4 regions of the Actinospica acidiphila genome follow, and region 1 is predicted to be linked to each of the others. Evidence: riboswitches for the same ligand, from Rfam matches in the RefSeq annotation. Region 1 holds a riboswitch; each other region holds the start of a gene.
The links. A riboswitch is a leader RNA that binds a small molecule or an ion and turns the genes downstream of it on or off. The one in region 1 is predicted to bind cyclic di-AMP.
Positions count from the first base shown of each region.

Region 2: linked by a shared signal. The riboswitch ahead of HXP48_RS04075 (M23 family metallopeptidase) and the one ahead of HXP48_RS13715 (transglycosylase SLT domain-containing protein) in region 1 are both predicted to bind cyclic di-AMP.
Region 3: linked by a shared signal. The riboswitch ahead of HXP48_RS08205 (M23 family metallopeptidase) and the one ahead of HXP48_RS13715 (transglycosylase SLT domain-containing protein) in region 1 are both predicted to bind cyclic di-AMP.
Region 4: linked by a shared signal. The riboswitch ahead of HXP48_RS35915 (M23 family metallopeptidase) and the one ahead of HXP48_RS13715 (transglycosylase SLT domain-containing protein) in region 1 are both predicted to bind cyclic di-AMP.

Region 1 is NZ_JABZEM010000002.1:3,118,166-3,125,835, reverse strand. Features, by position in the region: gene fahA (fumarylacetoacetase) at 1-915, opposite strand, end outside; gene HXP48_RS13720 (HAD family hydrolase) at 1,179-2,051, shown strand; gene HXP48_RS13715 (transglycosylase SLT domain-containing protein) at 2,015-2,491, opposite strand; cyclic di-AMP (ydaO/yuaA leader) riboswitch at 2,495-2,664, opposite strand; gene HXP48_RS13710 (polyprenyl synthetase family protein) at 3,191-4,201, shown strand; gene HXP48_RS13705 (LolA family protein) at 4,457-5,695, shown strand; gene HXP48_RS13700 (ABC transporter ATP-binding protein) at 5,733-6,713, shown strand; gene HXP48_RS13695 (ABC transporter permease) at 6,700-7,572, shown strand; gene HXP48_RS13690 (flavodoxin family protein) at 7,625-7,670, opposite strand, start outside.
Region 2 is NZ_JABZEM010000002.1:887,405-895,074, reverse strand. Features, by position in the region: gene dxs (1-deoxy-D-xylulose-5-phosphate synthase) at 1-1,544, shown strand, start outside; gene HXP48_RS04090 (aspartate aminotransferase family protein) at 1,541-2,956, shown strand; gene HXP48_RS04085 (helix-turn-helix domain-containing protein) at 3,036-3,659, shown strand; gene HXP48_RS34125 (DUF6126 family protein) at 3,656-3,784, shown strand; gene HXP48_RS04080 (tyrosine-protein phosphatase) at 3,819-4,616, opposite strand; cyclic di-AMP (ydaO/yuaA leader) riboswitch at 5,136-5,300, shown strand; gene HXP48_RS04075 (M23 family metallopeptidase) at 5,305-6,228, shown strand; gene HXP48_RS04070 (SGNH/GDSL hydrolase family protein) at 6,481-7,266, shown strand; gene HXP48_RS04065 (MBL fold metallo-hydrolase) at 7,648-7,670, shown strand, end outside.
Region 3 is NZ_JABZEM010000002.1:1,893,663-1,901,332, reverse strand. Features, by position in the region: gene HXP48_RS08215 (M16 family metallopeptidase) at 1-80, shown strand, start outside; gene HXP48_RS08210 (M16 family metallopeptidase) at 77-1,465, shown strand; cyclic di-AMP (ydaO/yuaA leader) riboswitch at 1,669-1,834, shown strand; gene HXP48_RS08205 (M23 family metallopeptidase) at 1,847-2,620, shown strand; gene HXP48_RS08200 (GntR family transcriptional regulator) at 2,821-3,525, shown strand; gene HXP48_RS08195 (HPr family phosphocarrier protein) at 3,661-3,942, opposite strand; gene HXP48_RS08190 (bifunctional acetate--CoA ligase family protein/GNAT family N-acetyltransferase) at 4,119-7,028, shown strand; gene HXP48_RS08185 (DUF5998 family protein) at 7,080-7,664, shown strand; gene HXP48_RS08180 (alkaline phosphatase family protein) at 7,664-7,670, shown strand, end outside.
Region 4 is NZ_JABZEM010000002.1:3,962,040-3,969,709, reverse strand. Features, by position in the region: gene lhgO (L-2-hydroxyglutarate oxidase) at 1-517, shown strand, start outside; gene trmB (tRNA (guanosine(46)-N7)-methyltransferase TrmB) at 615-1,451, shown strand; gene HXP48_RS17740 (PrsW family intramembrane metalloprotease) at 1,512-2,837, shown strand; gene HXP48_RS35915 (M23 family metallopeptidase) at 2,941-3,960, opposite strand; cyclic di-AMP (ydaO/yuaA leader) riboswitch at 3,973-4,130, opposite strand; tRNA gene HXP48_RS17730 (tRNA-Met) at 4,457-4,530, opposite strand; gene HXP48_RS17725 (dihydrofolate reductase family protein) at 4,595-5,728, opposite strand; gene HXP48_RS17720 (response regulator) at 5,815-6,474, opposite strand; gene HXP48_RS17715 (HAMP domain-containing sensor histidine kinase) at 6,505-7,554, opposite strand.

The sequences.
Region 1 (7,670 bases):
GCACTCGGAGACGTCGTGGCCGTTGATCGTCACGGTGATGCGCAGGTCGTAGCCGCCGGGCTCCTCGCCGGAGTCGTCCAGGTAGGGCAGCAGGTCGTGGGTGCGCGCGGGCGGGGCGACGCGGGCCTCGTCCAGGGCGTCCAGCGGGGTGATCCACGCCGACACCGAGGTGGCGAAGGACTTGCCGAGGAACGGGCCGAGGGGCACGTACTCCCAGGCCTGGATGTCGCGGGCGGACCAGTCGTTGAGCAGGCACAGGCCGAAGACGTGGTCGCGGTAGGCGCTCAGCGGGACGGTCCTGCCCTGCTCGGAGGGGACGCCGACGACGAAGCCGACCTCGGCCTCGATGTCCAGCCGCACGGACGGGCCGAAGACCGGGGCGGGGTCGGCGGGCGCCTTGCGCTGCCCGGAGGGGCGCACGACGTCGGTGCCGGACACCACGACGGTGCCGGAGCGGCCGTGGTAACCGATCGGCAGGTGCTTCCAGTTGGGGGTGAGGGAGTCCTCGGCGTCGGGGCGGAAGATCTGCCCGACGTTCCGCGCGTGGTTCTCCGAGGCGTAGAAGTCGACGTAGTCCGCGACCTCGAACGGCAGATGGAGGGTCACCTCGGACAGCGGGTGGAGGAACGGCTCGACGGTCTCCCGGTGCGCCGGGACCGTCACCCACGCGGTGAGCGCGCGGCGCACGTCCGACCAGGCCGTGCGGCCCGCCGCCAGCAGCGGGTTGAGGGTGGGGCGGGCGAGCAGGGAGGCGTAGGGGGAGCCCAGGGCGTGCGCCGCCGCGCCGGCGTCGAGGACGTGGTCGCCCAGCCGGACGCCCACGGTGCGCTCCGCCGAGCCGGGGAGCGAGAAGACGCCGTACGGCAGGTTGTGCGGGCCGAAGGGGTCGCCCTCGGGGACATCGAAGGGGGGCATCGGGTGCTGCCTCGCTTTCGTGTGCGCGGGTGGGCCACGTGTCCGTGGCCGTGCCACACGTTACGGGGTCGCGTCCCGATGGGCCCCTGTTATCAGGGACGACTCCCGGAGCCGGGACCCGTGGAGCGCACCGTGTTCCGGTCAAAAGGGAAAACAGGTCTCAACCGGTCGCGTATCGGCGGCACAAGAAGGCAAAACGCACCCAATGCGCGGGCATACGGGCGCGGTGAATCGGACGGTCCTCTTGTCCGTATTCTCTGATCATGGCCGCACCCACCGATTGTTCTCTCATCGCCACCGACCTGGACGGGACGCTGCTGCGCGGTGACGACACCCTCTCCGACCGCTCCCTCGCCGCCCTCGCCCGGGCGGAGCGGGCCGGTGTCCGGCACCTCGTGGTGACCGGCCGGCCGGCCCCCAGAGTGCGGTCGCTGCTCGACGACCTCGGCTGCACGGGGCTCGCGGTGTGCGGACAGGGCGCGCAGGTCTACGACGCCGCCGCGCGGCGGATGCTGTGGTCGGTCCGGCTGGACCGGGAGCTGGCGGAGACCGCGCTCGGCAAGATCGAGGCCGAGGTGGGGGAGGTGTACGCCGCGGTCGACCAGGACGGGGTCGACGGGCTGACGCTGATCGAGCCGGGCTACCGGATGCCGCACCCGAAGCTGCCGTCGGTGCGGGTGGAGCGGCGGGACGACCTGTGGGAGCGGCCGATCAGCAAGGTGCTGCTGCGCCACCCGGAGCTGTCGGACGACGCGCTGGCGGCGGCGGCCCGGTCGGTGGTCGGCTCGCTGGCCACGGTCACCATGTCGGGGCCGGGCACGGTGGAGCTCCAGCCGTGCGGGGTCACCAAGGCGACCGGTCTCGCGCTGGCCGCCGAGCACCTGGGGCTGCGCCCCGAGGACACGGTCGCCTTCGGGGACATGCCGAACGACGTCCCCATGTTCCGGTGGGCGGGCCACGGCGTCGCCATGGCCAACGCGCACCCCGAGCTGAAGGCGGTGGCCGACGAGGTCACCCTGTCGAACGAGGACGACGGCGTGGCCGTCGTCCTCGAGCGACTGTTCGGGCAGACGGCCGCTCTCGGCCGTCAGAGGTCGGCTCAGTACGCGCCGAAGACGTTGTCGATCGAGCCGTAGCGGTCGGCGGCGTAGTTGCAGGCCGCGGCGATGTTGGCGACCGGGTCGAACGGGTCGAAGGCGGTGCCGGGCACGTGGTACGCCTGGAAGGTCGGGTCGATGACCTGGAGCAGGCCCTTCGACGGGGTGCCCTTCACGGCGTTGGAGTCCCACAGGTTGATGGCGGCCGGGTTGCCGGACGACTCCCGCATGATGTTGCGGTGGATGGAGTCGTAGGAGCCGGGGATGCCGTTCTGCGCCATGACGTCCATCGCCTCGCGGATCCAGCCGTCGAGGTTGTCCGGGTACGCGGTCGTGGAGGCGGCGGCCGTGGCCTGGGCCGAGGGGGCCGCGGAGGCGCTGGTGGCGCCGAACAGCGGCAGCGCGACCACGGCGACGCCGGTGCCGGCGACGGCGAGGGAGCGGACGAGGCGGCGGCGCGACGAAGCGATGACGGGCATGTCTGGGTTCCTCTCCTACGCCTGCGAGGTGAGCTGTCGGGTTCGGGCGGGAGAGTGCCCGGCCGTGCCCCTGCGGGCATGGCTTCACCCCGAGCCGTCCCGGCGTGTGTCCGGTACGGCGACTTACCTGGGTCCCCCGCTCCTGCCGTGCGTGAGTTGGTCGTCGGGTGTGATGCGGGTGGCGGCAGGACTCGGCGTCCACCCGGCAGGCCCGGAACGTATGCGAGAGCACATGTCGGGAACAAGTGCGACGATCACGCCACACCCCGTTTGATCTTGGAATGGGTGGTTTTGCGTGCTTGATCCTTTGCGATCGCCAAGCGTCAACTCCGTTGTGTGGAGCGGGATGACGGACGTGTGCGAGGGTGTCCCGGAGGCCGTCCGGCGCGTGACTCACCTCACGGGACGGTGACCGTGAGCGTATTTGTGGCCAAGGGGAATTAGCCCACCAATGACGGCAAATCGGACTCGGGGGTGGTGCAGGATGGTGCGCGGGTCGCTGTGTCCGGGAAGCCGAGGTATGTCCGTTGTTATCAGCCGATCAAAAACACTCCGCTTCTGATCCCGTATCGCCCTGCTTGTGACCCCGGGCCCTGGCGGTGATCGAAACCTGACCGGATACGCTGACTCGAGTGGTGGCAGCGACCTATCGACAAACCGTGTAACCGCCAGCAGACACCAGCAGACAGGAGACCCCTCGTGACCGTCGTCGGGCCGTTCGGGCTGAGCGTGCGGGACCAGGCTCTGGAAGCCGATGTCCAGGCCGGATTGACGGCTGTCGAGGAAGGGCTGCTCGAAGCCACCAAGAGCGAGGTGCCGTTCATCACGGAGGCCGCCCAGCACCTGGTGCGGGCCGGCGGCAAGCGGTTCCGTCCGCTGCTCGTCATGCTCGCCGCCCGGTTCGGCGACCCCTACGCGCCCGGCATCGTGCCGTCGGCCGTCGTGGTGGAGCTCACCCACCTGGCCACGCTGTACCACGACGACGTGATGGACGAGGCCGAGGTGCGGCGCGGGGTCGCGAGCGCGAACGCCCGCTGGGGCAACTCGGTCGCCGTGCTCACCGGCGACTTCCTCTTCGCCCGTGCCTCCCACATCCTGGCCGACCTCGGCCCGGAGGCCGTGCGGGTGCAGGCCGAGGCGTTCGAGCGGCTGGTCACCGGCCAGATCCTGGAGACCGCGGGCCCGCAGGACGGCCGCGACCCGGTCGACCACTACCTGGACGTGCTCGGCGGCAAGACCGGCTCCCTCGTCGCCGTCTCCTGCCGGTTCGGCGCGATGATGTCCGGCGCCGACGACACCGTCGTCGACGTCCTCACCCAGTACGGCGAGCGCCTCGGCGTCGCCTTCCAGCTCGCCGACGACGTCCTCGACATCGCCTCCGACTCCCACGAGTCCGGCAAGACCCCCGGCACCGACCTGCGCGAGGGCATCGCCACCCTCCCCGTGCTGCGCCTGCGTGAGCGTGCGGCCCGGCTCGGGCTCGCCGAGGACCTCGCCCTGTGCGAGCTGCTCGACTCCGACCTCACCGACGACGCCCGGCACGCCGAGGCGCTGCGCCTGCTGCGCGCCCACCCCGCGCTCGGCCAGGCCCGCCGGGACACCGTGCGCTACGCCGAGGAGGCGCGCGCCGCCCTCGCGCCGCTGCCCGAAGGGCCCGCCAAGTCGGCGCTCGTCGAGCTGTGCGACGCCGTGGTGCACCGGGCCGGCTGATCCGCCCCCGCCGTCCCCCGTACGCCTCCGGTCCCCGGGTGACCCCTACGGGGCGGGGCAGGCGCCCTCGTCCCGTGTCATACCGCAGCAGTACGCGGAGTTGAGCCCGCGGTCTGACGCTTCCGTCCCCCCGATTTGGTCAGATGGACCACGACGGAGAACACCACTTCTCACCGGTTCGGGTGAGAATGGCGGCTCGGGCCGAACTGGTGCGAGGACACGGGACGGAAGCCGCCGCGACGACGGAGGGCACACATGGCACCGTACGAATCCGACGACACGACGACCGCGGGGGAGGTCGAGGAGCCGCGCGCCGGGCGCCGCAAGGCCGCGCGGTACGTGGTCCCGGTCACCGTGATGGGCGTGGCGGCCGCGACGATCGGACTCGTCCCGGCGCTCGCCGACTCCGGCGACCCCGACCTGCCGGACATCACCGCCGCACAGCTCATCGAGAAGATCGCGCAGTCGGACGTGGAGCGGCTGTCCGGCACCGTGAAGATCACCACCGACCTGGGGCTGCCGAACCTCGGCGGGCTGGAGAGCGGCCTGCTCTCCGGCGCCACGGGCGGCGGCGACGGCGAGGGCGGCTCCTCCGCCGACCCGTCCGGCCGGCTCACCGAACTGGCGTCCGGCACGCACACCCTGCGCGTCGCCGCCGACGGCCCGGACCGCCAGAAGCTGTCCCTGCTGGAGAACGCGGCCGAGTACAGCCTCATCCACAACGGCAAGGACGTCTGGGGCTACGACAGCGCGTCCAACGAGGTCTACCACGCCACCGTCGACGAGGCGGACGCGAAGGAGCGGAGCGCGCAGCAGCCTCCGGCCACGCCGAAGGACTTCGCGGAGGAGGCGCTGAAGGCGGTCGACGACACCACGTCCGTGAAGGTCGACGGCACCGCCCAGGTGGCCGGCCGCGACGCCTACCGGCTGGTGGTCGAGCCCAAGCAGTCCGGTTCCACCGTCGGCGCCGTCAGTATCGCCGTGGACGGCGAGACGGGCATGCCGCTGAAGTTCACGCTCACCCCGTCGAGCGGCGGCTCGGCCGTCGTGGACGTCGGCTTCACCAAGGTGAGCTTCGACCGGCCCGACGCCTCCACCTTCGAGTTCACCCCGCCCAAGGGCGCCAAGGTGACCGAGGACACCGAACAGGACCGGGACCACGGCGACTTCGGCTTCGACAAGCAGCAGCGGGGCCCGAAGTCCGAGGAGGACCTCGCCAAGGGCCTCGACGGACTGCGGATGCTCGGCGAGGGCTGGAACACCGTCGCCGCCTTCGACACCGGTGCCGGCGCCGGCCTGCCCACCGGGGAGGAGGTCGGCGGCGACCTCGGCGGCTTCCTCGGCTCGCTCGGCGACCAGGTCAAGGGCGACTTCGGCAAGGGCACCGTGTTCAGCACCCGCCTGGTCAACGCCCTCATCACCGAGGACGGCAAGGTCTACGTGGGTACGGTCACCAAGGACGCGCTGGTGAAGGCGGCCGAGGCGGGGAAGTAGTCTCCCCGGACCCACGGGCCGGGGAACGGGGGAGCCGATGGACGGGACGTCCGCCACGGAGCAGACACGCGAGGGGCCGTCCGCGAGTGACGCGGTGGTCGTCACCCGCGGACTGACCAAGCGTTACCGCGGCGGACAGCTCGCCGTGGACGACCTGTGCCTGACCGTCCCGGCGGGCAGCGTCTTCGGTTTCCTCGGCCCCAACGGCTCGGGAAAAACCACCACCATCCGCATGCTGATGGGCCTGATCGAGCCGACCTCCGGGACGGCGCACGTGCTGGGGCGCCCCATGCCCCGCTCCGCGCGCGCCGTCCTGCCGCACGTCGGGGCCCTCATCGAGGGCCCCGCCCTCTACGGCTTCCTCTCCGGCCGGGACAACCTCCTGCGCCTCGACGCCGCCGACCCCACCGCCGACCCGCGCACCCGGAAGGCACGGGTGGCCGCCGCCCTGGACCGGGTGGGCCTCACGGCCGCGTCCGGAAAGAAGGCCCGGGCGTACTCCCTCGGCATGAAGCAGCGCCTCGGCCTCGCCGCCGCCCTGCTGCGGCCCCGCCGGCTGCTGGTGCTGGACGAACCGACCAACGGCCTCGACCCGCAGGGCATGCGGGAGATCCGCGCGCTCGTCCGTGAACTCGCCACCGACGGCACGACCGTCTTCCTCTCCTCCCACCTGCTCGACGAGATCGAGCAGGTCTGCACGCACGTCGCGGTGATGGCGCGCGGCCGGCTGCTCACACAGGGGCCGGTCGCCGAGCTGGCCGCGGGCGCCCGGGGCCGGCTGGTGGTCACCACGCCGGACCCTGCGGACGCGGCCCGGGTGCTGAAGGAACAGGGCCTCGGCGACGTCGAGGCGGACGGCGGCCGGGTGACCGCCGAGCCGCCCGCACGGGACCTCGCCGAGGTGAACGCCGCCCTGGTCACGGCGGGTGTGCGGGTGCGCGGCTTCGGGGTCGAACGGGCCTCGCTGGAGGACGCGTTCGTGGCGCTGACGGGGGAGGGGTTCGATGTCGCGGGCTGAGACGGTGAGCGTGTCGGTACGGCCGCGTCCCCTGTGGACCCTCGGCCTGTTCCGCGACGAACTGCGCACCACCTTCCGCCGCTGGCGCACGCTCGCCCTGCTGGGCGTGCTGGCCGCCGTGCCGGTGCTGGTCGGGATCGCCGTGCGCATCGAGACGGGCGACGGCTCGTCCGGGGGCGGCGGCGGGGGACCCGCGTTCGTCTCGCAGATCACCAACAACGGCCTGTTCCTGGTCTTCACCGCGCTCGCCGCGACCCTGCCGTTCTTCCTGCCCATGGCGGTCGGCGTGATCGCGGGCGACGCCGTGGCCGGCGAGGCGGGCGCGGGCACCCTGCGCTATCTGCTGGTCGCCCCCTCGGGCCGCACCCGCCTGCTGCTCACCAAGTACGCGACGGTCATGGTGTTCTGCCTGGCCGCCACCCTGGTGGTGGCCGTCTCGGCGCTGGCCGTCGGCGCGCTGCTGTTCCCGCTGGGCGACCTCACCACCATCTCGGGCACCCGCATCACCTTCGGCGAGGGACTGCTCCGCGCCCTGCTGATCGCCCTGGTCGTCGCGGCGTCCCTGCTCGGGGTGGCCGCGCTCGGCCTGTTCGTGTCCACCCTCACCAACAGCGGCATCGCGGCGATGGCCACCTCGGTCGGGCTGCTCATCACCGTCCAGATCCTCGACCAGATCCCCCAGCTGCACGCCCTCCACCCCTACCTCTTCTCCCACTACTGGCTGTCCTTCGCCGACCTGATGCGCGAACCGGTCCACTGGGACGACCTGACCAGAAATCTTGGCCTCCAGGCCCTGTACGCGGCGGTCTTCGGCTCGGCGGCCTGGGCCCGGTTCACGACGAAGGACGTCACGGCGTAGGACGTCACGGCGTAGGGCGTCACGGCGTAGGACGCCACGGCGCAGGGAAGCGTCAGCCCGCCTCGTACGGGAAGCGGGCGCGTGGGGCGTCCTGGGCG
Region 2 (7,670 bases), 2.2 Mb from region 1:
GGCTCGCCAAGGCCCGCCGGGTGCGCGGAGAGCAAGGGCACGTCGTCGCGGTGATCGGCGACGGCGCGCTCACCGGCGGCATGGCCTGGGAGGCGCTGAACAACATCGCCGCCGCCAAGGACCGTCCGCTCATCGTCGTCGTCAACGACAACGAACGCTCCTACGCCCCCACCATCGGCGGCCTCGCCAACCATCTCGCCGCCCTGCGCACCACCGACGGCTACGAACGCGTCCTGGCCTGGGGCAAGGACGTCCTCCAGCGCACCCCCGTGGTCGGGCCGCCCGTCTACGAGGCGCTGCACGGAGCGAAGAAGGGCTTCAAGGACGCCTTCGCCCCGCAGGGCCTCTTCGAGGACCTGGGCCTGAAGTACGTCGGCCCGATCGACGGCCACGACATCAGGGCCGTGGAGTCCGCGCTGCGCCGCGCCAAACGCTTCCACGGCCCCGTCCTCGTGCACTGCATCACCGAGAAGGGCCGCGGCTACGAGCCCGCCCTCGCCCACGAGGAGGACCACTTCCACACCGTCGGCGTGATGGACCCGCTCACCTGCGCGCCCCTCGCCCCCTCCGGCGGGCCGTCCTGGACCTCGGTCTTCGGCGAGGAGATCGTCAGGATCGGCGAGGAACGCGAGGACGTGGTGGCCATCACCGCCGCCATGCTCCACCCGGTCGGCCTCGGCCCGTTCGCCGAGCGCTTCCCGGACCGGGTGTGGGACGTCGGCATCGCCGAGCAGCACGCCGCCGTCTCCGCCGCCGGGCTCGCCACCGGCGGACTCCACCCGGTCGTCGCCGTCTACGCCACCTTCCTCAACCGCGCCTTCGACCAGCTCCTGATGGACGTGGCCCTGCACCGCTGCGGCGTCACCTTCGTCCTGGACCGGGCGGGCGTCACCGGCACCGACGGCCCCTCCCACAACGGCATGTGGGACATGTCGGTGCTCCAGGTGGTGCCCGGCCTGCGCATCGCCGCGCCCCGCGACGCCGACCAATTGCGCGCCCAGCTCCGCGAGGCGGTCGCCGTGGACGACGCGCCGACCCTGCTGCGCTTCCCGAAGGAGTCCGTCGGCCCGGCGGTCCCGGCGGTGGACCGGATCGGCGGCATGGACGTGCTGCACCGCGCGGACGACCCCGAGGTGCTGCTGGTGGCCGTCGGGGCGATGGCGTCCGTCTGCCTCCAGGCCGCGGACCTGCTCCGGGCACGCGGTATCGGCTGCACCGTGGTCGACCCCCGCTGGGTGAAGCCCGTCGACCCCGCCCTCCCGCCGCTGGCCGCCGACCACCGGCTGGTGGCCGTGGTGGAGGACAACAGCCGCGCCGCCGGGGTCGGCTCGGCGGTGGCGCTGGCGCTGGGCGACGCCGACGTCGACGTGCCGGTGCGGCGGTTCGGCATCCCGGAGCAGTTCCTCGCGCACGCCAAGCGCGGCGAGGTCCTCGCCGACATCGGTCTCACGCCCGTCGACGTCGCCGGGCGGATCAGTGCGAGCCTCGCCGCCCGGGAGGACCTCGCGAAACAGTCACCGGACGCACAGGAGCACCAGGCATGACCACCGCGGAGTCCGCGTCGGAGTCGTCCCAGGCCGGGAAGTTCGACCTCGGCGCCTTGCTGGCAGAGCGCGGGGCCGAGCGCTACGAACTGCACAACCGGTACCTCAACCCGCAGCTCCCGCGCATGCTGCACACCATCGGCTTCGACAAGGTCTACGAGCGCGCCGAGGGCGCCCACTTCTGGGACGCCGAAGGGAACGACTATCTGGACATGCTCGCCGGGTTCGGGGTGATGGGGCTCGGCCGCCACCACCCCGTGGTCCGCAAGGCGCTGCACGACGTCCTGGACCTGTCGCTCGCCGACCTCACCCGCTTCGACTGCCAGCCGCTGCCGGGCCTGCTCGCCGAACGGCTCCTCGTCCACAGCCCGCACCTGGACCGGGTGTTCTTCGGCAACAGCGGCACGGAGGCCGTGGAGGGTGCCCTGAAGTTCGCCCGCTACGCCACCGGCCGGCCCAGGGTGCTGTACTGCGACCACGCCTTCCACGGGCTGACCACCGGCGCCCTGTCCGTCAACGGCGAGTCCGGCTTCCGGGAGGGGTTCGCCCCGCTGCTGCCCGACACGGCCGTGCCGCTCGGCGACCTCGACGCGCTGGAGCGGGAGCTGCGCAAGGGCGACGTGGCCGCGCTGATCGTGGAGCCGATCCAGGGCAAGGGCGTCCACGAGGCCCCGCCCGGCTATCTGCGGGCCGCGCAGGACCTGCTGCACCGGCACAAGGCGCTGCTGATCGCCGACGAGGTGCAGACCGGGCTCGGCCGCACCGGTGACTTCTACGCCTACCAGCACGAGGAGGGCGTGGAGCCGGACCTGGTGTGCGTGGCCAAGGCGCTGTCCGGCGGGTACGTGCCGGTCGGGGCCACGCTCGGCAAGGAGTGGATCTTCAGGAAGGTCTTCTCGTCGATGGACCGTGTGCTGGTGCACTCCGCCAGCTTCGGCGCCAACGCGCAGGCCATGGCGGCGGGCCTCGCGGTCCTGTCGGTCATGGAGGACGAACAGATCGTGGCGCACGTGCGCAGGGTCGGGGACCTGCTGCGGACCCGGCTGGCCGCCCTGACCGACCGGTACGAGCTGCTCGCCGACGTCCGCGGCCGGGGCCTGATGATCGGCATCGAGTTCGGGCGGCCCCGCTCGCTGAAACTGCGCTCGCGCTGGGCCATGCTCCAGGCGGCCCGCAAGGGGCTGTTCGCTCAGATGGTGGTGGTCCCGCTGCTCCAGCGGCACCGTATCCTCACGCAGGTGTCAGGGGACCACCTCGAGGTGATCAAGCTGATCCCCCCGCTGATCGTCGACGAGGGGGACGTGGACCGGTTCGTGGACGCCTTCACCGCGGTGATGGACGACGCCCACGAGGGCGGGCTCATCTGGGACTTCGGCCGGACCCTGGTGAAGCAGGCGGTCGCCAACCGCTGACCGCGCGACGAGCACGACGGGCTTTGCCTCTGAGGCAAGAAAATTGCCCCAAAGGCAAAGTCCGGTGCTCAATGGAGGCATGAGCTCCTCCGAGACCGAGCCGCGGGACGAGCCTGTCGGGGCCCTCCCCGCGGTCGCTCCTCAGCTGCGTGCCCTGCGCCGGCGGGCCTCCCTGACGCTGGAGGCCGCCGCACGGCAGGCGGGCCTGTCACCCGCCCACCTCTCCCGGCTGGAGACCGGACAGCGCCAGCCCTCGCTGCCGATGCTGCTCTCCCTCGCGCGGATCTACGGTACGACCGTCTCCGAGCTGCTCGGGGAGTCGGCCGTCGAGCGTGACGCCGTGGTGCGCGCCGCCGACATGGAACCCACCGAGGCCGGCGGCTGGACCTACTGGCAGGCCGGGGCCGCCGGGCGCGGCATGCAGGCCCTGCGGGTCCACGTGCCGCACGGCTCCCAGGGCGACATCGTGCGCGTCCACCCCGGCGAGGAGTGGCTGTACGTCCTCAAGGGGCGGCTGCGGCTGCGCCTCGGGGACACCCTCCACCGGCTGTCCCCGGGCGACAGCGCTCACTTCGACTCGCTCACCCCGCACCGCATCGCCGCGCAGGACCCCGACGGGGTCGAGCTGCTGTTCGTGCACACCCTGCTGCAGAGTCCCACGGCCGCCCTGTGCCTGGGCCCGACCCATGGAGAGACACCGTGACCGGCAAGGACATGGAGGAGAAGTTCCCGAGGGCCCTCTGGGTCAGGCTGTTCGTCTACGTCGTGGTCGGGCACCTCTTCGCGGCCTTCATCTACTTCCTCTTCGAGATCGCGCCGAAGAAGTAGCGGCCACGGGGCGAGGCGCGCACGGGGGCGGGTGTCAGTCGAGCAGGCGCTCGCGCAGCCGCTCCCGGTGGGCCGGGGTGAGCCCGAGCCCCTGTTCCAGGTAGGCGTCCACGCCGCCCCAGGTCTCCTCGACCGTGTCGAAGGCGGCCGCCAGATACTCCGCGCGCGCGTCGAAGAGCGGGCTGAGCAGCTCCATGACCTCGGGGGAGTAGGCGTCGGGGGAGCTGCCGCTGCGCCGCACCTTGTAGCGGCGGTGCTTGGCGTTGGACTTCAGGTAGTCCTCGACGATCGCGTCGCGCTCCACACACACGGCGAGCAGGGTCACCGCCACCGAGAGGCCCGCGCGGTCCTTGCCGGCCGCGCAGTGCATCAGCGCGGGGACGCTGTCCTCGGCGAGCGCGCGCAGCACCTGGGAGTGCTCGGGGGTCCGCTCCTTGATGATCGTGCGGTACGAGGTGATCATGCGGTCCGCGCCCTGGCCGTCGGCGAGGATCGCGCGCAGCTGGTCCAGGTCGCCGTCGCGCACCATCTTCCAGAACTCCGCGCCGTCGGCCGGGTCGCTCAGCGGCAGGTTGACGTTGCGCACGCCCGGCAGTGCCACGTCCGGGCCCTCCAGCTTCTGGTCGGCCGCGTTGCGGAAGTCGAACACGGTGTGCAGACCGAGCGAGGAGAGGAAGGCGGCGTCCTCCGCGGTGGCGTGGGCGAGGTGACCGCTGCGGAACAGCACCCCGTGCCGCACCCGCCGGCCGTCCACCGTGGGCAGCCCGCCCACGTCGCGGAAGTTGCGCACCCCGGTCAGCTGGGGCTCGGTCGACGGGATCTCCTGCGTCACGGACGGCTCCTCCCACTTCGCGCCGTCGCCGCGGCTCGTCGACGGGCACCACTCGACGATACGACATGGCTGCCAGGGGCAACGAGGTGTCGGCCGCCCTTGCGACGTTGGATTATGTCGCTTTCTGTTTGTTCCTGAGGCGGGATTCCGGGGCTCGTCCCGCCAAGATCAGGATGTCGCGATTGCGTCGACCGTCCTGCCCGACTTCATGATGAATAGATGATATGTCCGAATAAGACACTTGGGGATAACGTGCCCCGGTAGCAAAGGATTTGAGGATGGGGTGCGTGAGCATCGTCATACCGGTGACCGTGTGCTGTCGCCATGCTCACGTAATTCACCTCCGTGACAAGGGAATTCACCTGCGGCTCACTCGCGGGATCGACGCACGGTGACGTCATTTCCGCCTTTCGATCACGGAAAAAGCGGGTTCGCGGGAACCCGCGCTTGTTTCGCCGCGTCGAGGTCGCTTACGTTCCCAACCGATCCGGACGGACGCCTAATCCTGCCGCCGCCCGGAGCCCGCACACACTGACCCGACGTACGGCAGGAGCGGGGGACCCACAGGTACAACTGCCTGTTCCGGGCCCCGGAAACAGGCTTGGGGTTAAGCCGCGCAGCAACGCGGCCGGACATCTCCAGTCCGCACCCGACAGCTCACCTCGTAGGCGCCGGAGAGGAATTCGTCATGCCCGCGAAGGGTAAGCACCGCCGTACCAAGGCCCAGCGTTTCACCCGCTCCATCGCCGTCGCCGGAACCGGTGGCGCCGCTCTCGCCCTGCCGCTCCTCGGCGCCACCGGCGCGCATGCCGCGACGCCGCAGTCCGCCCCCGAGACGTCGGTCCGGTCGCTCTCCGTCACCGGCCAGCAGGCCAAGGCCGAGAAGGGCGACGAGGTCCGCACGTACACCGTGAAGGCCGGCGACTACCTCGCCAAGATCGCCGAGGCCGAGCACGTCGACGGTGGCTGGAAGCAGCTCTACGCGGACAACCGCGAGGCCGTCGGTGACGACCCGTCGCTCATCCACCCGGGTCTGAAGCTCTCCATCGACGGCAAGGCCGCCAAGAGCGCCCCGAAGCAGTCCACTTCGCCGCAGGCCGCCGAGCCCGCCGCGCCCAAGGCGGAGAAGCCGGCCGAGAAGCCCGCGCAGAAGGCCGCCGAGGAGTCCTCCTCCAACGAGGCGTCCACGCAGACCGCCCCCGCCTCCGGCTTCACCTCCCCGGTGTCCGGCGGCAGCGTCGGCACCGCCTACAAGGTGGCCGGCAGCATGTGGTCCAGCGGCTACCACACCGGTGCCGACTTCGTCGTCCCGACCGGCACCCCCCTGAAGGCCGTCGGCGCCGGCACCGTCGTCTCCGCCGGCTGGGGTGGCGCGTACGGCAACCAGGTCGTCATCCAGCTGAACGACGGCCACTACGCCCAGTACGCCCACCTGTCCTCCCTGTCCGTCTCCGCGGGCCAGACGGTGAGCGCCGGCCAGCAGGTCGGTCTCTCCGGTGCGACCGGCAACGTGACCGGCCCGCACCTGCACTTCGAGATCCGCACCAGCCCGGACTACGGCTCGGACGTGGACCCGATCTCGTACCTCCGCGGCAAGGGCGTCTCCCTCTGACACCCGGAGCTCCGGCTCCCGAGCGGCACCCTTCCTGACACGCGCGCCGAAGGCCGACCCCGATCCACGGGGCCGGCCTTCGGTGTGTCCGGGCCCGTGCCGGGCGCGGGGCCGTACCTATTCCTGGCTTGGCCAAACCTTGAAGTGGCTTATCTCACCGCGCGTCAACCCCCGCCTACGGTCGCGTAGGTCACATCCGAAGGTGAATCATGTCCGGCTGTGGCAGACGATTCGAAGAGTGACAAGGCAACAGTGATCGGGTCGTACGTGGCGGTGGGGGACAGCTTCACCGAGGGCGTCGGCGACCCCGGGCCCGACGGGGCGTTCGTCGGCTGGGCCGACCGGCTCGCCGTTCTGCTCGCGGACCGCAGGCCCGAGGGCGACTTCCGGTACGTCAACCTCGCCGTGCGCGGCAAGCTGCTGGACCAGATCGTGGCCGACCAGGTCCCCCGGGCCGTCGAACTCGCCCCGGACCTGGTCTCCTTCTGCGCGGGCGGCAACGACATCCTGCGCCCGGGCACCGACCCGGACGAGGTGGCCGAACGGTTCGAGAAGGCGATCGCCCAGCTCGCGGCGGCCTGCGGCACGGTTCTGGTGACGACCGGGTTCGACACCCGGGGCGTCCCGCTGCTCAAGCATCTGCGGGGCAAGATCGCCACGTACAACGGGCACGTGAGGGCGGTCGCCGACCGGTACGGCTGCCCGGTGCTCGACCTGTGGTCGCTGCGCAGCGTGCAGGACCGCAGGGCGTGGGACGCCGACCGGCTGCACCTCTCGCCCGAGGGACACACCCGCGTCGCACTGCGCGCGGGTCTCGCCCTCGGCCTGGAGGTGCCCGCCGATCCGGAGCAGCCGTGGCCGCAGCTTCCGCCGCGCGGCACGCTGGAGATCCGGCGGGACGACGTCCACTGGGCCCGCGAGTACCTCGTCCCGTGGATCGGGCGCCGCCTCCGCGGGGAGTCCTCGGGCGACCACGTCACGGCCAAGGGGACGCTGTCCCCGGCGGACATCCGCTCGCGGATCGCGAAGGTGGCGTGAGGCGCGGTCCGCGGGGCGCGCGGTCCGCTGGGCGCCCGGGGCGCGGGGTGGCTGGGCCGGCGGGGCGTGTGCGGGCCGGTTTGTGGCTGGTCGCGCAGTTCCCCGCGCCCCTGAGGGGGCGTGGTGCTCGCGTGTCTTGAAGGCCACGTGAAGCTGCGTGCCTCGGGGGCGTGTGCGGGCCGGTTTGTGGCTGGTCGCGCAGTTCCTCGCGCCCCTGAGGGGGCCGCGGTGCTCGCGTGTCTTGAGGGCGCGGGGCTGATGACGCCCTGAGGGGGCGCGGGGAACTGCGCGTCGGGGGTTCGGGGGCGGAGCCCCCGTGGCGGGAGGGCGGGGCGGGGGCTGTTTCCACAACCACCCCGGCCGTAGGCGCCACCGCACATAATGGAAACTCCGATCGATTCCAT
Region 3 (7,670 bases), 1.2 Mb from region 1:
CGGCGGCCGGTGACGCCGCCGACGACACCGAGGAAGCCGCCGCAGCCGGCGCCGACGAGAACGAGGAGGCGGCGAAGTGACCGAGCTCGCCACGATGGAGTTCCACCCCCGGCCGCAGGCGGGCGAGGCCAAGCCCTGGGCCTTCCCGGCCCCCGAGCGCGGCGCCCTCGACAACGGCCTGACGGTGCTGCGCTGCCACCGCCCCGGCCAGCAGGTCGTCGCCGTCGAGGTGGTCCTCGACGCGCCCCTGGACGCGGAGCCGGAGGGCCTGGACGGCGTGGCCACGATCATGGCCCGCGCCTTCTCCGAGGGCACCGACAAGCACTCCGCCGAGGAGTTCGCCGCTGAGCTGGAGCGCTGCGGCGCCACCCTCGACGCGCACGCCGACCACCCCGGCGTCCGCCTCAGCCTGGAGGTGCCCGCCTCGCGGCTCGCCAAGGGGCTCGGACTGGTCGCCGACGCCCTGCGCGCGCCCGCCTTTGCCGACAGCGAGATCGAGCGGCTGGTCCGCAACCGCCTCGACGAGATCCCGCACGAGCTGGCGAACCCGTCCCGCCGCGCCGCGAAGGAGCTCGCCAAGGAGCTGTTCCCGGCGAGCGCGCGCATGTCCCGTCCGCGCCAGGGCACCGAGGAGACCGTCGAGCGCATCGACTCCGCGGCCGTGCGCGGCTTCTACGAGAAGCACGTCCGCCCGGCCACGGCGACCGCCGTGGTGGTCGGCGACCTCACCGGCGTCGACCTGGACGCGCTGCTCGCCGACACCCTGGGCGCCTGGACGGGCTCCCAGGCGCAGCCGCGGCCCGTCCCGCCCGTGGTGGCGGACGACACCGGCCGCGTCGTCATCGTGGACCGGCCCGGCGCCGTGCAGACGCAGCTGCTGCTCGGCCGTACCGGCCCGGACCGCCATGACCGGGTGTGGCCCGCGCAGGTGCTCGGCACGTACTGCCTCGGCGGCACCCTGACCTCCCGTCTGGACCGCGTCCTGCGCGAGGAGAAGGGATACACCTACGGCGTACGGGCGTTCGGCCAGGTGCTGCGCTCGGCCCCCGACGGCACCGGCGCGTCGATGCTGGCCATCAGCGGCTCGGTCGACACCCCCAACACCGGCCCCGCGCTGGACGACCTGTGGACCGTGCTGCGCACGCTGGCCGCCGAGGGCCTCACCGACGACGAGCGTGACGTCGCCGTGCAGAACCTGGTGGGCGTGGCGCCGCTCAAGTACGAGACCGCCGCGGCCGTCGCGAGCACCCTGGCCGATCAGGTCGAGCAGCACCTGCCGGACCACTACCAGGCCGACCTGTACCGGCAGTTGGCGGCGACGGGCACCGTGGAGGCCACGGCGGCCGTCGTGAACGCCTTCCCGGTGGACCGTCTGGTGACCGTGCTCGTCGGTGACGCCGCGCAGATCAAGGCGCCCGTGGAGGCGCTGGGGATCGGCGAAGTCACCGTCGTCCCGGCCGAGTAGGGCCGACGACGGGACGCACGCGTGCGGGAGCCCCGGTGGACGGGTACGTCACCGGGGCTCCCTTATGCCCGAATTGGGGCGGAGGTTGCCCGTCTGCCCTGTGGGATGCGCTACAAAACCCGGGATCCGTTTGAGGATTGCGAGATGTCCCGCTTAGTTTCGTGCGGGCTGTTCGTCGGGCAGTGCGCCGCATCCGCGGCACCGGACAGTCATCGCCGAGTCCCCGTACGGCGCGAGCCAGGGGAGCCGGGGACCCACACGAAGTCCCTGGGGTGAATCGGACGCCCGCGCGTGTCGCGAGGGGGTCCGTAGGAGACCTTCCTGCTCCGAACCCGTCAGCTAACCCGGTAGGCGAGAGGGAAGGAAAGGACCAGCTTGTACATGGCGTTCACCCGCGCCACCGGGAAGCACCGTCGTCCCAGCCGCGTCCAGCGCGGCACCGCCCGCGCCGCGGGCGTCGCGGCCCTCGCGGGCACCGGCGTCGTCGGCTCCCTCGCGGCCCCCGCGCTCGCCGCCGAACCGGCCGCGGCACAGACCGGCCTCACCCCCGTCGTCACCCTCGGCGACGTGGTCGCCGACCGCGTCGACGCCCAGGCCGCCGCCCAGCACGAGGCCGCCCGCGTGGCGGCCCAGGAGGCCGCGCGCAAGGCCGCCGAGGAGGCGGCCCGGGAGCGCGCGGTGGAGGAGGCCGAGAAGGCCCGCGCCGAGAAGGAGCGCGCCGCGCGTGAGGCGGAGCGCAAGCGCCTCAACACCTTCGTCTCCCCGATCCCCGGCTCGTACGTGTCGACCGCGTACCAGAGCGGCGGCGCCATCTGGTCGTCCGGCAGCCACACCGGGATCGACTTCCACGCCGCGAGCGGCACCCCCGTCCAGTCCGTCGGCGTCGGCACGGTCGTCGAGGCCGGCTGGGGCGGCGCGTACGGCAACCAGGTCGTCATCAAGATGCACGACGGCACGTACACCCAGTACGCGCACCTGTCGTCCGTCTCCGTGTCGGCGGGGCAGGAGGTCACCGCCGGCCAGCAGATCGGCGTGTCCGGCGCCACCGGCAACGTCACCGGCGCCCACCTCCACTTCGAGGCGCGCATGTCCGCCGAGTACGGCTCCGACCTCGACCCGGTCTCCTACCTCCGGTCGCACGGCGTGAACATCTGAGGCGCGTCCTAACGCCTTCCGGGCCCCGGCTCCCACGAGCCGGGGCTTTCGCCGTTTTCGAACCCTTCCGCGCGGGCGCCGCCTGTCCAAAAATTATGTATGGATTCCGGTCCGCCGTCGGAAAATGTCGTCGATTGCAATAGAGTCACGAACGGACGTCAATCGTCGACGTTTCACGGGGATTAAGCCGGAGGTCGGTCATGCGTATTCCCGCGCACTCGGTGTGCACGGCGATCCGGGACGACATCGTCGCCGGTGTCTACGAGCGCGGGGGCCGGCTCACCGAGGAACTGCTCGCCCGTCGCTACGGCGTCTCCCGCGTCCCCGTCCGCGAGGCGCTGCGCACCCTGGAGGCCGAGGGGTTCGTGGTGACCCGTCGGCACGCGGGCGCGTGCGTGGCCGAACCCACCGAGCAGGAGGCCGCCGACCTGCTGGAGATGCGCCAGCTCCTGGAGCCCCTGGGCGCCTCCCGGGCGGCCCAGCGGCGCACCGACGCCCATCTCAAGGTGCTCCGCGGCCTGGTCAGGTTGGGACAGGAACGCGCACGTCAGGGCAGCAGCGACGACCTGCGCTCGCTGGGCGGCTGGTTCCATGAGACGCTCGCCCAGGCCTCCGGCAGCCCGGCTCTGACGTCGATGCTGACCCAGCTCAGGCACAAGATCGCCTGGATGTACGCGGTCGACGGGCCGCCCGACCCGGTCGCGTACTGGGCGGAGCACGGCGCGATCGTGGACGCCGTGGCGCGCGGCGACGGCGAGCGGGCGCGGTCGCTCACGGCGCTGCACACCGAGCAGGCGAACTCCGGACACCGGCTGCGGTTCGGCTCCGGCGCCGAGCGAGCCGTCCGCACGGACCGTGTGAGGAACTCGCAACATGCCGTAAACATGCCGAGTCTCCGCCATTAACACGGGTCCCGTATACAAAGAGGGCGCACATGGCGGGGGCTATTTCTGCTGCCCGGAAATGGGAAAGAGAAAGGCCCGCCCGGATCACCGGGCGGGCCTTTCCGTGTCGCACGGCCGTCGCGTGCGAATTCCGGTTCAGACGGTCTCGGGGAGTTCCTCGAGGCCCTCGGAGACCAGCTTCGCCAGACGGTCGAGGGCGGCGTCCGCGCCCTCGGCGTCGGAGGCGAGGACGATCTCCTCACCACCCTGGGCGCCGAGGCCCAGGACGGCCAGCATCGAGGCCGCGTTGACGGGGGTGCCCCCGGCCTTGGCGATCGTCACCGGGACGCCTGCGGCCGTGGCGGCCCGTACGAAGATGGAGGCGGGGCGGGCGTGGAGACCCTCGGCCCAGCCGACGTTGACGCGGCGCTCAGCCATGTGTTGCTGCCCTTCGCTGTTCAGGGTTGTCTAGACCAGTCTTCCATATCGTGGCGCGTGCCCGGAGCGGCGTCTGGGACGCCCCCGCGGGCCGCCGGGCCGCGGCCTCGGCCCGGCGGTCGTCCACCACAGACTGCCTCGCGCCGCCGCCGGACGCGAGCCGTACTCTGGGGCCCATGCAGACCTCGTCGGACCGCCACGAGTACCCCGCCCACTGGGAGGCCGACGTGGTGCTGCGCGACGGCGGCACCGCGCGCATCCGCCCCATCACCGCCGACGACGCGGAGCGCCTGGTCAGCTTCTACGAGCAGGTGTCCGACGAGTCGAAGTACTACCGCTTCTTCGCGCCCTACCCACGGCTGTCCGCCAAGGACGTGCACCGCTTCACCCACCACGACTTCGTCGACCGGGTCGGGCTCGCGGCGACCGTCGGCGACGACTTCATCGGCACCGTGCGCTACGACCGCATCGGAGCCGGCGGACGGCCCGCCACCGGCGCGGAGGCCGACGAGGCCGAGGTCGCCTTCCTGGTGCAGGACGCCCACCAGGGCCGCGGCGTCGCCTCCGCCCTCCTGGAGCACATCGCCGCCGTCGCCCGGGAGCGCGGCATCCGCCGGTTCGCCGCCGAGGTGCTGCCCGCCAACACCAAGATGATCAAGGTGTTCACCGACGCCGGGTACACCCAGAAGCGCAGCTTCGAGGACGGCGTCGTCCGCCTGGAGTTCGGCCTCGAACCCACCGACCGCTCCCTGGCCGTGCAGTACGCGCGCGAGCAGCGCGCGGAGGCCCGTTCCGTGCAGCGGCTCCTCGCCCCCGGCGCGGTCGCCGTCATCGGCACCGGCCGCACCCCCGGCGGTGTCGGACGCAGCATCCTCGGCAACATCCGCGACGGCGGCTTCACCGGCCGCCTCTACGCCGTCAACGGCGCGCTGCCGGAGGGACAGAAGGAGCTCGACGGGGTACCCGCCTTCCGCTCCGTGCGCGACATCGACGGGCCCGTGGACGTGGCGGTCGTCGCGGTGCCCGCCGAACGGGTCCCCGAGGTCGTCGCCGAGTGCGGCGAGCACGACGTCCAGGGCCTCGTCGTGGTCTCCGCCGGCTACGCCGAGTCCGGCCCCGAGGGCAGGGACCGCCAGCGCGCCCTGGTCCGGCAGGCCCGCAGCTACGGCATGCGGATCATCGGACCCAACTCCTTCGGCGTCATCAACACCGCGCCCGAGGTGCGGCTGAACGCCTCGCTCGCCCCCGAGATGCCCCGCGCGGGACGCATCGGCCTGTTCGCCCAGTCCGGCGCCATCGGCGTCGCGCTGCTGTCCCGCCTGCACCGGCGCGGCGGCGGCGTCACCGGCGTCACCGGCCTGTCCACGTTCGTCTCCTCCGGCAACCGCGCCGACGTCTCCGGCAACGACGTCCTGCAGTACTGGTACGAGGACGCCGACACCGACGTCGCCCTGATGTACCTGGAGTCCATCGGCAACCCCCGCAAGTTCACCCGCCTCGCCCGCCGCACCGCCGCCGCCAAGCCGCTGGTCGTGGTGCAGGGCGCGCGCCACGGGGCGGGACCGCGCGGGCATGCCGTCCGCGCGACCCAGCTGCCGCACGCCACGGTCTCCGCCCTGCTGCGCCAGGCCGGGGTGATCCGCGTGGACACCATCACCGACCTGGTCGACGCGGGCCTGCTGCTCGCCCGCCAGCCCCTCCCCGCCGGACCCCGGGTGGCGATCCTCGGCAACTCCGAGTCCCTGGGCCTGCTCACCTACGACGCCTGCCTCGCCGAGGGGCTGCGCCCGCATCCGCCGCAGGACCTCACCACCGCCGCCTCCGCGGCCGACTTCCACGCCGCGCTCTCCCGCGCGCTGGCCGACGACTCCTCCGACGCCGTCGTCGTGACCGCCATCCCCTCGGTGGGCGAGGGCTCGGTCGGTGACGCGGCCCTGGCGGAGGCGCTGCGCTCGGCCGCCGCCGAGCGGCCCACCAAGCCGGTCCTCGTCGTCCACGTCGAGCTGGGCGGCCTCGCGGAGGCGCTGTCCGCCGCGACGAGCACCGCGCCCCAGCCCGGCGCCGCCTCCGGCCCCGACCCGGCCCCCCGCACGGGGGAGCGCGCGGAACCCCGCCCGACGGCGGACGAGGGCGCCACGGCGGACGACAAGGGCGCGCCTGCACCGTCCCCTGAGGACGCACGCCCCGAGGACGCACGCCCCGACGACGCACCCCCCGAGGGCACCCACCCCCTCCCCGCCTACCCCGCAGCCGAGCGCGCCGTCCGGGCGCTCGCGCAGGCCGTGGCGTACGGGCAGTGGCGGCGGGACGCGGCCGAGCCCGGCAAGGTGCCCGAGTACGAGGACATCGACGAGCGGGGCGCCGCCACCCTCATCGACGGGCTGCTCGCCCGCGGCCAGGGCCTGTCCCTCACCACCGACGCCACCTGCGAACTGCTCGCCGCCTATGGCGTCCACGTCCACCGCGCGCTGCCCGCGCCCACCCCCGACGCCGCCGCCGAGGCCGCCCGCGCCCTCGGTCACCCGGTCGCCCTCAAGGCGACCGCCCCGCACCTCAGGCACCGCGCCGACCTGGGCGGCGTCCGCCTCGACCTCGCCGACGAGGAGCAGTTGCGCCGGGCGTACGCCGAGCTCACCGAGCTGTTCGGCAGCCCGGAGGAGCTGCGCCCCGTGGTGCAGCGCATGGCTCCCCGCGGGGTGGACACCGTGGTCCGCGCGGTCATCGACCCCGCGGCCGGCGCCGTGCTGTCGTTCGGGCTCGCGGGGGCCGCCTCCCAGCTGCTCGGCGACATGGCTCACCGCCTGATCCCGGTCACCGACCGGGACGCCACCTCGCTGGTCCGGTCGATCCGCACGGCCCCGCTGCTGTTCGGCTGGCGCGGCTCGGCGCCCGTCGACACCCCCGCGCTGGAGGAGCTGATGCTGCGGGTGTCCCGCCTGGTCCACGACCACCCGGAGGTCGTCGCGGTCACCCTGGAGCCGGTCGTCGTCGCCCCGCACGGCGTCAGCGTCCTCGGCGCCTCCGTACGTCTCGCGCCGCCGCCCGCCCGGGACGACCTCGGGCCCCGGACGCTCCCCGCGTACTGACCCGGGGCGAGCGGTGCCTCGCAGTCGGTGGCCACCCGTAGGATGGGCCACATGGCCAAGACCAGTACGACGACCCAGGGGCTGCGGGCGGCGATCGAGCGCAGCGGCTACTACCCGGCCCTCGTGGCCGAGGCGGTGGAGGCCGCCGTGGGCGGCGAGCCCGTCCGGTCGTATCTGGTCCACCAGGAGACGACGTTCGACCAGAACGAGGTGCGGCGGCACGTGACCGTGCTCGTCCTCACCGCCAACCGCTTCATCGTCAGCCACACCGACGAGCAGGCCGCGGACAGCACGTCCCCGGCCCCCTACGCCACCACGTCCACCGAGTCGGTCAAGCTCGGCCGGATCTCGTCGATCGTGGTCAGCCGCGTGGTCGCCAACCCGGAGTCGTACAAGCCGGGCACGCTGCCGCGCGAGATCGTGCTCACCATCGGCTGGGGCGCGGTCTCCCGCATCGACCTGGAGCCGGCCGCCTGCGGCGACCCCGACTGCGAGGCCGACCACGGCTACACGGGCAGCTCGACGGCCGACGACCTGAGCCTGCGCGTCAGCGAGGCCGGCGACGGCCCGGAGACCGTGCGCCAGGCGCTCACCTTCGCCCAGGCCCTGTCCGAGGCGACCGCGGACCTGCGCTGATGGCTC
Region 4 (7,670 bases), 840 kb from region 1:
GGCCCGCCCCGAGCTCGTGCGCGGCCTGGTCTACCCGGTGCCGGACCCGGCGTTCCCCTTCCTCGGCGTCCACCTCACCCGGGGCACGGACGACGGGGTGCACGTGGGGCCGAACGCGGTCCCGGCGCTGGCCCGCGAGGGGTACGACTGGCGGACGGTGCGGCCGCGCGAGCTGGGCGCGACCCTGGCCTGGCCGGGCTCCTGGCAGCTGGCCCGCCGCCACTGGCGGTACGGCGCCGGGGAGCTGCACCGCTCGCTGTCCAAGCCGGCCTTCGCGCGGGCCGTGCGCCGGCTGCTGCCCGCCGTGCGGGACGAGGACCTGGTGCCGACGGCGGCCGGGGTGCGGGCGCAGGCGGTGCTGCGCGACGGCACGCTGGTCGACGACTTCCTGATCCGGGAGGCGCCCCGCGCGGTGCACGTGCTGAACGCCCCCTCGCCCGCCGCGACCGCCTCGCTGCCGATCGGCCGGGAGATCGCCCGCCGGACGCTGGCCGGCCTCGCCGAGAGCGAGCGGTGAGTACGCGTGACGGGCGCGGCCGTCGGGCGGCCGGGCGCGGCCGGGCGGCCGGGCGCGCCGTCCCCGTAAAATCGAGGGCACTGTGTCTGATTCCGCGATGAGCACCCCCGAAGCACCGCACGCCGAGCGGACCGCCGGCGAGCCGGCCCCCCGCGCCCGCGCGAAGGGGGAGCCGCGCTTCCCCGACGGCCCGAAGGCCGACCCCGCCGGGTCGCACTTCGAACGCCGGATCCGCAGCTTCCAGCCCCGCCGCAGCCGCGTCACCGCGGGTCAGGCGGACGCGCTGCAGCGGCTGTGGCCGGTGTGGGGGCTCGACATCGACGGCAGCCGCCGGCTGGACCTGGCCGAGCTGTTCGGGAACGGCCGGCCGGTCGTCCTGGAGATCGGCTTCGGCATGGGCGAGGCCACCGCGGAGATGGCCGCCGCCGACCCGGACACGAACATCCTCGCCGTCGACGTCCACACCCCCGGCCAGGGGCATCTGCTGCACCTCGCCGAGGAGCGCGGCCTGACCAACGTGCGCGTGGCGAACGGCGACGCGATCATCCTGCTGCGCGAGATGCTCGCCCCGGACGCGCTGAGCGGGCTGCGCGTCTTCTTCCCCGACCCGTGGCCGAAGAAGCGGCACCACAAGCGGCGGCTGATCCAGCCGGAGTTCCTCACCCTGGCCGCGTCCCGCCTCGCGCCGGGCGCGACCGTGCACTGCGCCACCGACTGGGAGCCGTACGCGGGGCAGATGCTCGAGGTGCTGACCGCGCACCCGGACTTCGAGAACACCCGGGAGGACGGCGGTTTCGCGCCGCGTCCCGCGTTCCGGCCGCTCACCCGTTTCGAGCGGCAGGGGCTGGACAAGGGTCATGTGGTGAACGACCTGCTCTTCCGCCGCGTACCGCACGACGACCGCGCCGGCCGCCCGGACGGGGACACCGTCTGACCTCCCCCGGGGCCCCGCGCCGGCACGCAGCCCTGCCCCTTCCTCGTTAGGGTCGATCCCGTGGCCAGCAGCCCTCCGTACCCGCCGCACCCCGGCGCAGCTCCCGGCAGCACGCTGCGGCACCCGCACTGGTGGCAGCGCCCGGCGGTCCGCTACGGAGCGATGGTCACGCTGCTGGCCCTGTCCGGTCTGGTGATCCTCGCGCTGGTGCGGGAGCAGACGGGCACGCAGGGCTTCCTCGTCGGTCTGGGGCTGGCCGTGCTGCCGGTCCCGCTGCTGCTGGCGGCGTTCCGCTGGCTGGGCCGGGTGGAGCCGGGCCCCTGGCGGAACCTGCTGTTCGCCTTCGCCTGGGGCGCGTGCGCGGCGGCGCTCATCGCGATCGTGGCGAACAGCTTCGCCACCCGGTGGATAGCGACGACCACCGCCGACCCGGCCGGCGCCGACACCCTGGGCGCGACGGTCATAGCGCCGGTCGTGGAGGAGACGGCGAAGGCGGCGGCGGTGCTGCTGCTCTTCCTGTTCCGCAGACGCGACTTCCACGGGATCCTCGACGGCGTGGTGGCGGCCGGGTTCACCGCGACCGGTTTCGCGTTCACCGAGAACGTCCTCTACCTGGGCAACGCCTTCGGCACCGACCAGCTCACCGGCGGCAGCGGCATCGCCTCGGTCACCGCGGCGACCTTCTTCGTGCGCGTCGTCATGTCGCCCTTCGCGCACCCCCTGTTCACCGTGCTCACCGGCATCGGGTTCGGCGCGGCCGCGCTGGCCGCCGACCGCCAGCGGGTGCGGCGCGTCCTCCTCCCCCTCGCCGGGCTGCTCCTCGCGATGGGCATGCACGCCCTGTGGAACGGCTCCGCCACGCTCGGCCAGTTCGGCTTCATCGCGGTGTACGGGGCGTTCATGGTCCCGACGTTCGGGCTGCTGACCTGGCTCGTGGTGTGGACGCGGCAGCGGGAGCTGCGGACCGTGCGCACGGAGCTGCCCGCGTACGCGGTGGCGGGCTGGCTGCGCCCGTCGGAGCCGTTCGCGCTGGGCTCGATGCGGGCGCGGCGCCTCGCCCGTAAGTTCGCCCGCGAGCACGGGGGCAGGCCGGCGGCGCGGGCGGTCTCCCAGTACGAGGTGTACGCGACGCAGCTGGCGTTCCTGCGGCACCGGGGCCGTGCGGGGAAGGCGGGGGCGGACTTCGTGACGCGGGAGCGGGAGCTGCTGCTGGAGCTGTGGCACCGGCGCCAGGCGGCCCGCCCGGCGCTGGAGCACGCGGCCCGCCTCACGGCGCCCCGGGTGCCGTACGGCGCGGGCTGGGCGTACGGGCCGGTCCCGGCGGTGTGGCCGCCGCAGGGGCAGCCGCCGTATCCGGCGTACGGGGAGAACCCCTACCGGCGCTGAGAAGGCCCCGGACACGCGGAACCGGCAGCCCTGACGTCGGGGGGTCGTCGTCGGGGCTGCCGGCGTTCACGGCGTCGGCGGCCGGGAGCCGGCCGCCGGTGGTTCAGATGCTGAGGCCCTTGCCGGCCAGCCAGGCCGCCGGGTCGACGCCGCCGGAGCCGGTGTGGACCTCGAGGTGGAGGTGGGCGCCGGTGACGTTGCCGGTCGCGCCGACGCGGCCGATCACGTCGCCGGTGGCGACCTTCTGGCCGACGCTGACGTTGATCGACGACTGGTGGGCGTACCAGACCTCGGTGCCGTCGTCGAGGGTGAGCACGGTCTTGTAGCCGTACGAGCCGTCCCAGCCGGCGGAGGTGATCGTGCCGGTGTGGACCGCCTTGATCAGGGTGCCGGTGGGCGCGGCGAAGTCGAGGCCGGTGTGGTAGCCGGAGGACCAGTAGGCGCCGGCCTGACCGAAGGTCGAGGTGATGGTGTACGAGGAGGTCGGCAGCGCGTACTGCTTGGCCAGCTCGGCGAGGCGCTCGGCCTCGGCCTTCTTCGCGGCCTCCTCCTCCGCCTTCTTCTTGGCGGCCTCGGCCTTCTCCTTGGCCTCCTTCTCCGCCTTGGCGGCGGCCTCGGCGGCCTCCTTCTCGGCGGCGGCGAGGGCGGCGGCCTCCGCCTTGCTCTGCGCCTGGCCCTGCTGCTGCTCGACCTGGGCCATGATGCGGGCGCGCAGCGCCTCGCCGGCGTCCGCGCCCTCCTCGGCGCCGGTGTCGGCGGCGGCCATCCTGCCGATGTCGCTGAGGGGGGTGCTGGATCCCTTGGGCGTTTCCTCGTCGGAGATGAGGGAACCCACGTGGGGAAGGTCGGGGATGGAGATGGAGACGGGCGGCTTGCCGGTCTGGGCGCTGGCCATGCCGCCGGCGCCGACGGCGGCTATGACGCCGACGCCGAGGACGGTGGAGCTGCGGGCGAGTCCGCCTCCGCGCTGCTTGGCGACGCGGTGCCGGCCACGCACGGGCCGCACGGACTCCGCGGTGGGGTTCCACTCCTCGAAGGGGCCCTCTTCGGCGCCGGGGGCGCCGTACGCGAAGGTGTCGTTCGGCTTGAACGGGGCCTCGGGGGCAGGCGGGTTGGACGCCACGTGGGCGCGCTCCTTTCCTTCCGTCTTCGCCTACCGGGTTAGCTGACGGGTTCGGAGCGGGAAGGTCTCCTACGCGCGTATACGAACCGTGTTCCCACGGCGGTATCCGCCCGATTCACCCCATGGTGGTGGTTCCCCGGTTCCCTTGCGGGATTCGGCGCGTGCGCACGGAGCCGCCTTCTGTGACGGCTGGGACGACCGCGCTGCGTTATCGAACGTTAATAGACGCGGGGGCCGGATTCCAAGCCGTTCCTCTTGATCGTTAACGATTTCCGCGTGGACTTAAGCGCCACGAGCGGGCGAAAACGGGCGAGTTGACTGCGCCTCGGACGACCGGCCGAACCTGACGGTTCGTCAGTTGTTATGCGCTGCGGCGCCGTTCGCTCACTGTGCGTGAAAGGCGAGGTGGAGGACGCGTGAAGGGGCGGGCAACGAGCGCCGTCATGGAAAGCACCGAGGGCCGGAACCCTTTCGGATTCCGGCCCTCGGCCTTCAGTAGCGGGGACAGGATTTGAACCTGCGACCTCTGGGTTATGAGCCCAGCGAGCTACCGAGCTGCTCCACCCCGCGTCGGTAAACACGAGTGTACGGCATCCACGGGGTCCGATGCACATCGCTTCCCCGGCGGGCGCGATCAGCCGCCCAGCAGGTGCGCGTTCGGCGCCTTCGCGCGCTGCTCGAACTCCGGCAGCACCAGCACCGTGGCGCCCCCGTCCGCCAGGACGGCGCTGCCGTCGGCGTCCGTCACGAAGGTGTCCGGCTCCCGCCAGGCCGTGACCACCCGGCGCACCCCCGCGTCCAGGATCAGCCGCGCGCAGGGTGCCGGACGGGACGCGCGGCGGGCGCACGGCTCCAGGCTGGAGTAGACGGTGGCGCCGGCCAGCCGCGGGTCGGCGGGGTCGGCCTTGGCGAGCGCGGCCTCCTCCGCGTGCACCACCGGGTCGTCGCCCTCCCGGGAGTGGCCCCGCGCCAGCTCGGTCCCGTCGGCGGCGACCACGACCGCGCCGACGCTGAACGCGGTCTCGGAGGGCGGGCACTGTCCGGCCAGGTCGCAGGCGAGGGCGAGCCAGTGACGGTCAGCGGCGGACGGCAGCGCGCCGGTGCCGGGCGCGGTGGGTTCGTAGCGCGTCAGGACGACGTCGCCGACGGGCCGGGTCTCCACCAGGCGCAGCCGCCCGCCCTGGTAGGAGCCGGGGCCGAACAGGCGGGGGGCGTCCGGGTCGCCGACGAACAGCGGGGCGAGGACGAGCTGGAGCTCGTCGGCGAGGCCTTCGGTCGTCAGCTGGGTGTGGATCCGCCCGCCGCCCTCCACCATCAGCCGCCGCACCCCGCGCACGTCGTGCAGGTGCTCCAGCAGCGGCCGCCACTCCACGGTGTCGCCGAGCGGCACCACGTCGGCGGCGATGCCCAGGGCTCGGGCGCGTTCGGCACCCTTGCCGGTGGTGTAGAGGACCTTCTCGCCGCCGGTGTGCCAGAAGCGGGCCGCAGGGTCCAGGTCCCCGGAGCCGCTCACCGTGACCTTCAGCGGGTACTCGGGCAGGCCGTCGGCGACCCGGGCGGCGCGCCGCTCGGGCGAGTTGACCAGCAGCCGGGGGTTGTCGGCGCGGATCGTGCCCGCGCCGACCAGGATGGCGTCCACCGACGCCCGGACCTCGTCGACCCGGTCGAAGTCGGCCGGGCTCGACAGCAGCAGCCGCTCCGGGCCGGTGTCGTCCAGGTAGCCGTCGAGGGAGACGGCGGCGGACAGCAGGACGTACGGGTACGGCATCGGCGGGCTCTCCCGGGTGCGGGCGGCGGCGGGACCGCTGCGCGGTCCGGCTCCAGTCTGGCAACCCGTGCCGCCGGGGGCAGAGGTCAGGGCTCGATCAGGCCGACCCGGATGGCGTACCGGGTGAGCTCAAGGCGGTCCCTCAGGCCCAGCTTGGCGAGCAGGTTGGCGCGGTGCCGCTCCACCGTCTTGGGGCTGATCACCAGCATGTCCGCGATCTGCTGCGAGGTGTGGCCCTCGGCGACGAGCTTGAGGATCTGCTCCTCGCGGTCCGTGATGGCCTTCGCGGGCAGGGAGCGGCCCTCCCGCGCGAGGTCGAGGTAATTGTGGATGAGCGCGTTGACCGCCCCCGGGTAGAGGAAGGGCTCGCCCCGCATGGTGGCGTGACAGGCCTCCACGAGGTCGCGGTCGGCGACCGACTTGAGGACGTAGCCGGAAGCTCCGGCGGCCAGCGCCTCGAAGAAGAACTGCTCGTTGTCGTACATGGTCAGCACGAGGATCCGGGTCTCCGGCAGGGTGCGGGAGAGCTCACGGGCCGCCTGCAGGCCGGTCAGGCGCGGCATGGCGATGTCGAGGATGGCCAGGTCGGGGCGGTGCTCCCGGGCCAGTTCGAGGGCTTCGGCGCCGTCGGCGGCCTCCGCCACCACGGTCAGGTCCGGTTCGCCGTCCAGGATGAGACGGACCCCTCGGCGGACCAGCGCGTGGTCGTCGGCGAGGAGGATGCGGGTGGGGGAGGCGTCTGTCATGGTTCGGCGTTTCCGGTCGGGGGGCGTCGGTCACGGGGGCGGCGCGTGCGCGGGCGCGGAGCGGCGCACGACGGCCGGGATGGTCGAGGGAACGGACTTCCGCTCGGGTCGTACGGGGACGAGGACGTGCGCGGGGAAACGCGCGGGCACGGGCACGGCGAGCCGCAGCTCGGTGCCGCCGCCGTCCGCCCGGGGCTCCACGGTCAGCTCGGCGCCCACCAGCAGCGCCCGCTCCCGCATGCCGCGGATGCCGGCTCCCTCGTCGGCTCCGGCGATGCCGCGGCCGTCGTCGCGGACCCGCAGCTCGACCCCGCCCGGCGTGCGGCGCAACGCCAGCTCGGCACGGCGCGCCCCCGCGTGCCGCACGACGTTGGTGAGGCCCTCCTGGGCGACCCGGTAGAGCACCAGCTCCGACTCCCGGTCCAGCTCGGGCAGGTCGGGATCGAGGCAGTGCTGGACGGTCAGCCCGGGCCCGCCGAACTCGGTGGCGAGCGCCTTCAGCGCGCTGGCCAGGCCCAGCTCGTCCAGCACGCCGGGGCGCAGCCGGCGGGCGATCCGCCGGATCTCCTCCAGGGAGGCGCGGGTGGTCTCCTGCACCTGGCGCAGCTCGTCGCCGAGCTCGGCGGGGGCGTGGTCGGCGGCCCGCTTGAGCTGGAGCAGCACGGCGGTCAGCGACTGGCCGACCTCGTCGTGCAGCTCACGGGCGATACGGCGGCGCTCCGCCTCCTGCGCGGACAGGGCCCGCGCGCTGCTGGTGGCCCGCTCGTCCTCCAGCCGGTCCAGCATCGTGTTGTACGTGGTGATCAGCTCGGCGATCTCCCCGCGCCCGTCGACCGCGGTCCGGTGCCCCGGGCGGAGCAGGTCCGTGGTGTTCATGGCGCGGGTGAGGCGCTGCAGCGGCGCGAGTCCGACGCGCAGCAGCAGCGCGTTGGCCACGAGCATGGCGGCCAGGCCCACGGTGAGCACCGCGGCCTCGGTGAGCAGCACCGGCGTGGACACGGTGACGGGTCCGAGGAGCAGGGCGGTGGCGACGATCAGCACGACGGCGTTCAGCAGGAAGATGCGCCAGAACAGAGGCACCCGGTTCCGCCTCCTCGCCGTCGTATGCTCAAGGCCCCGACGGCCCGCGGCCGGGGGCGCGGCGCGGGCCGTCACCGTCCAGCCTCCGCCCATGACCGGGCGGGCGCCATCGGTGA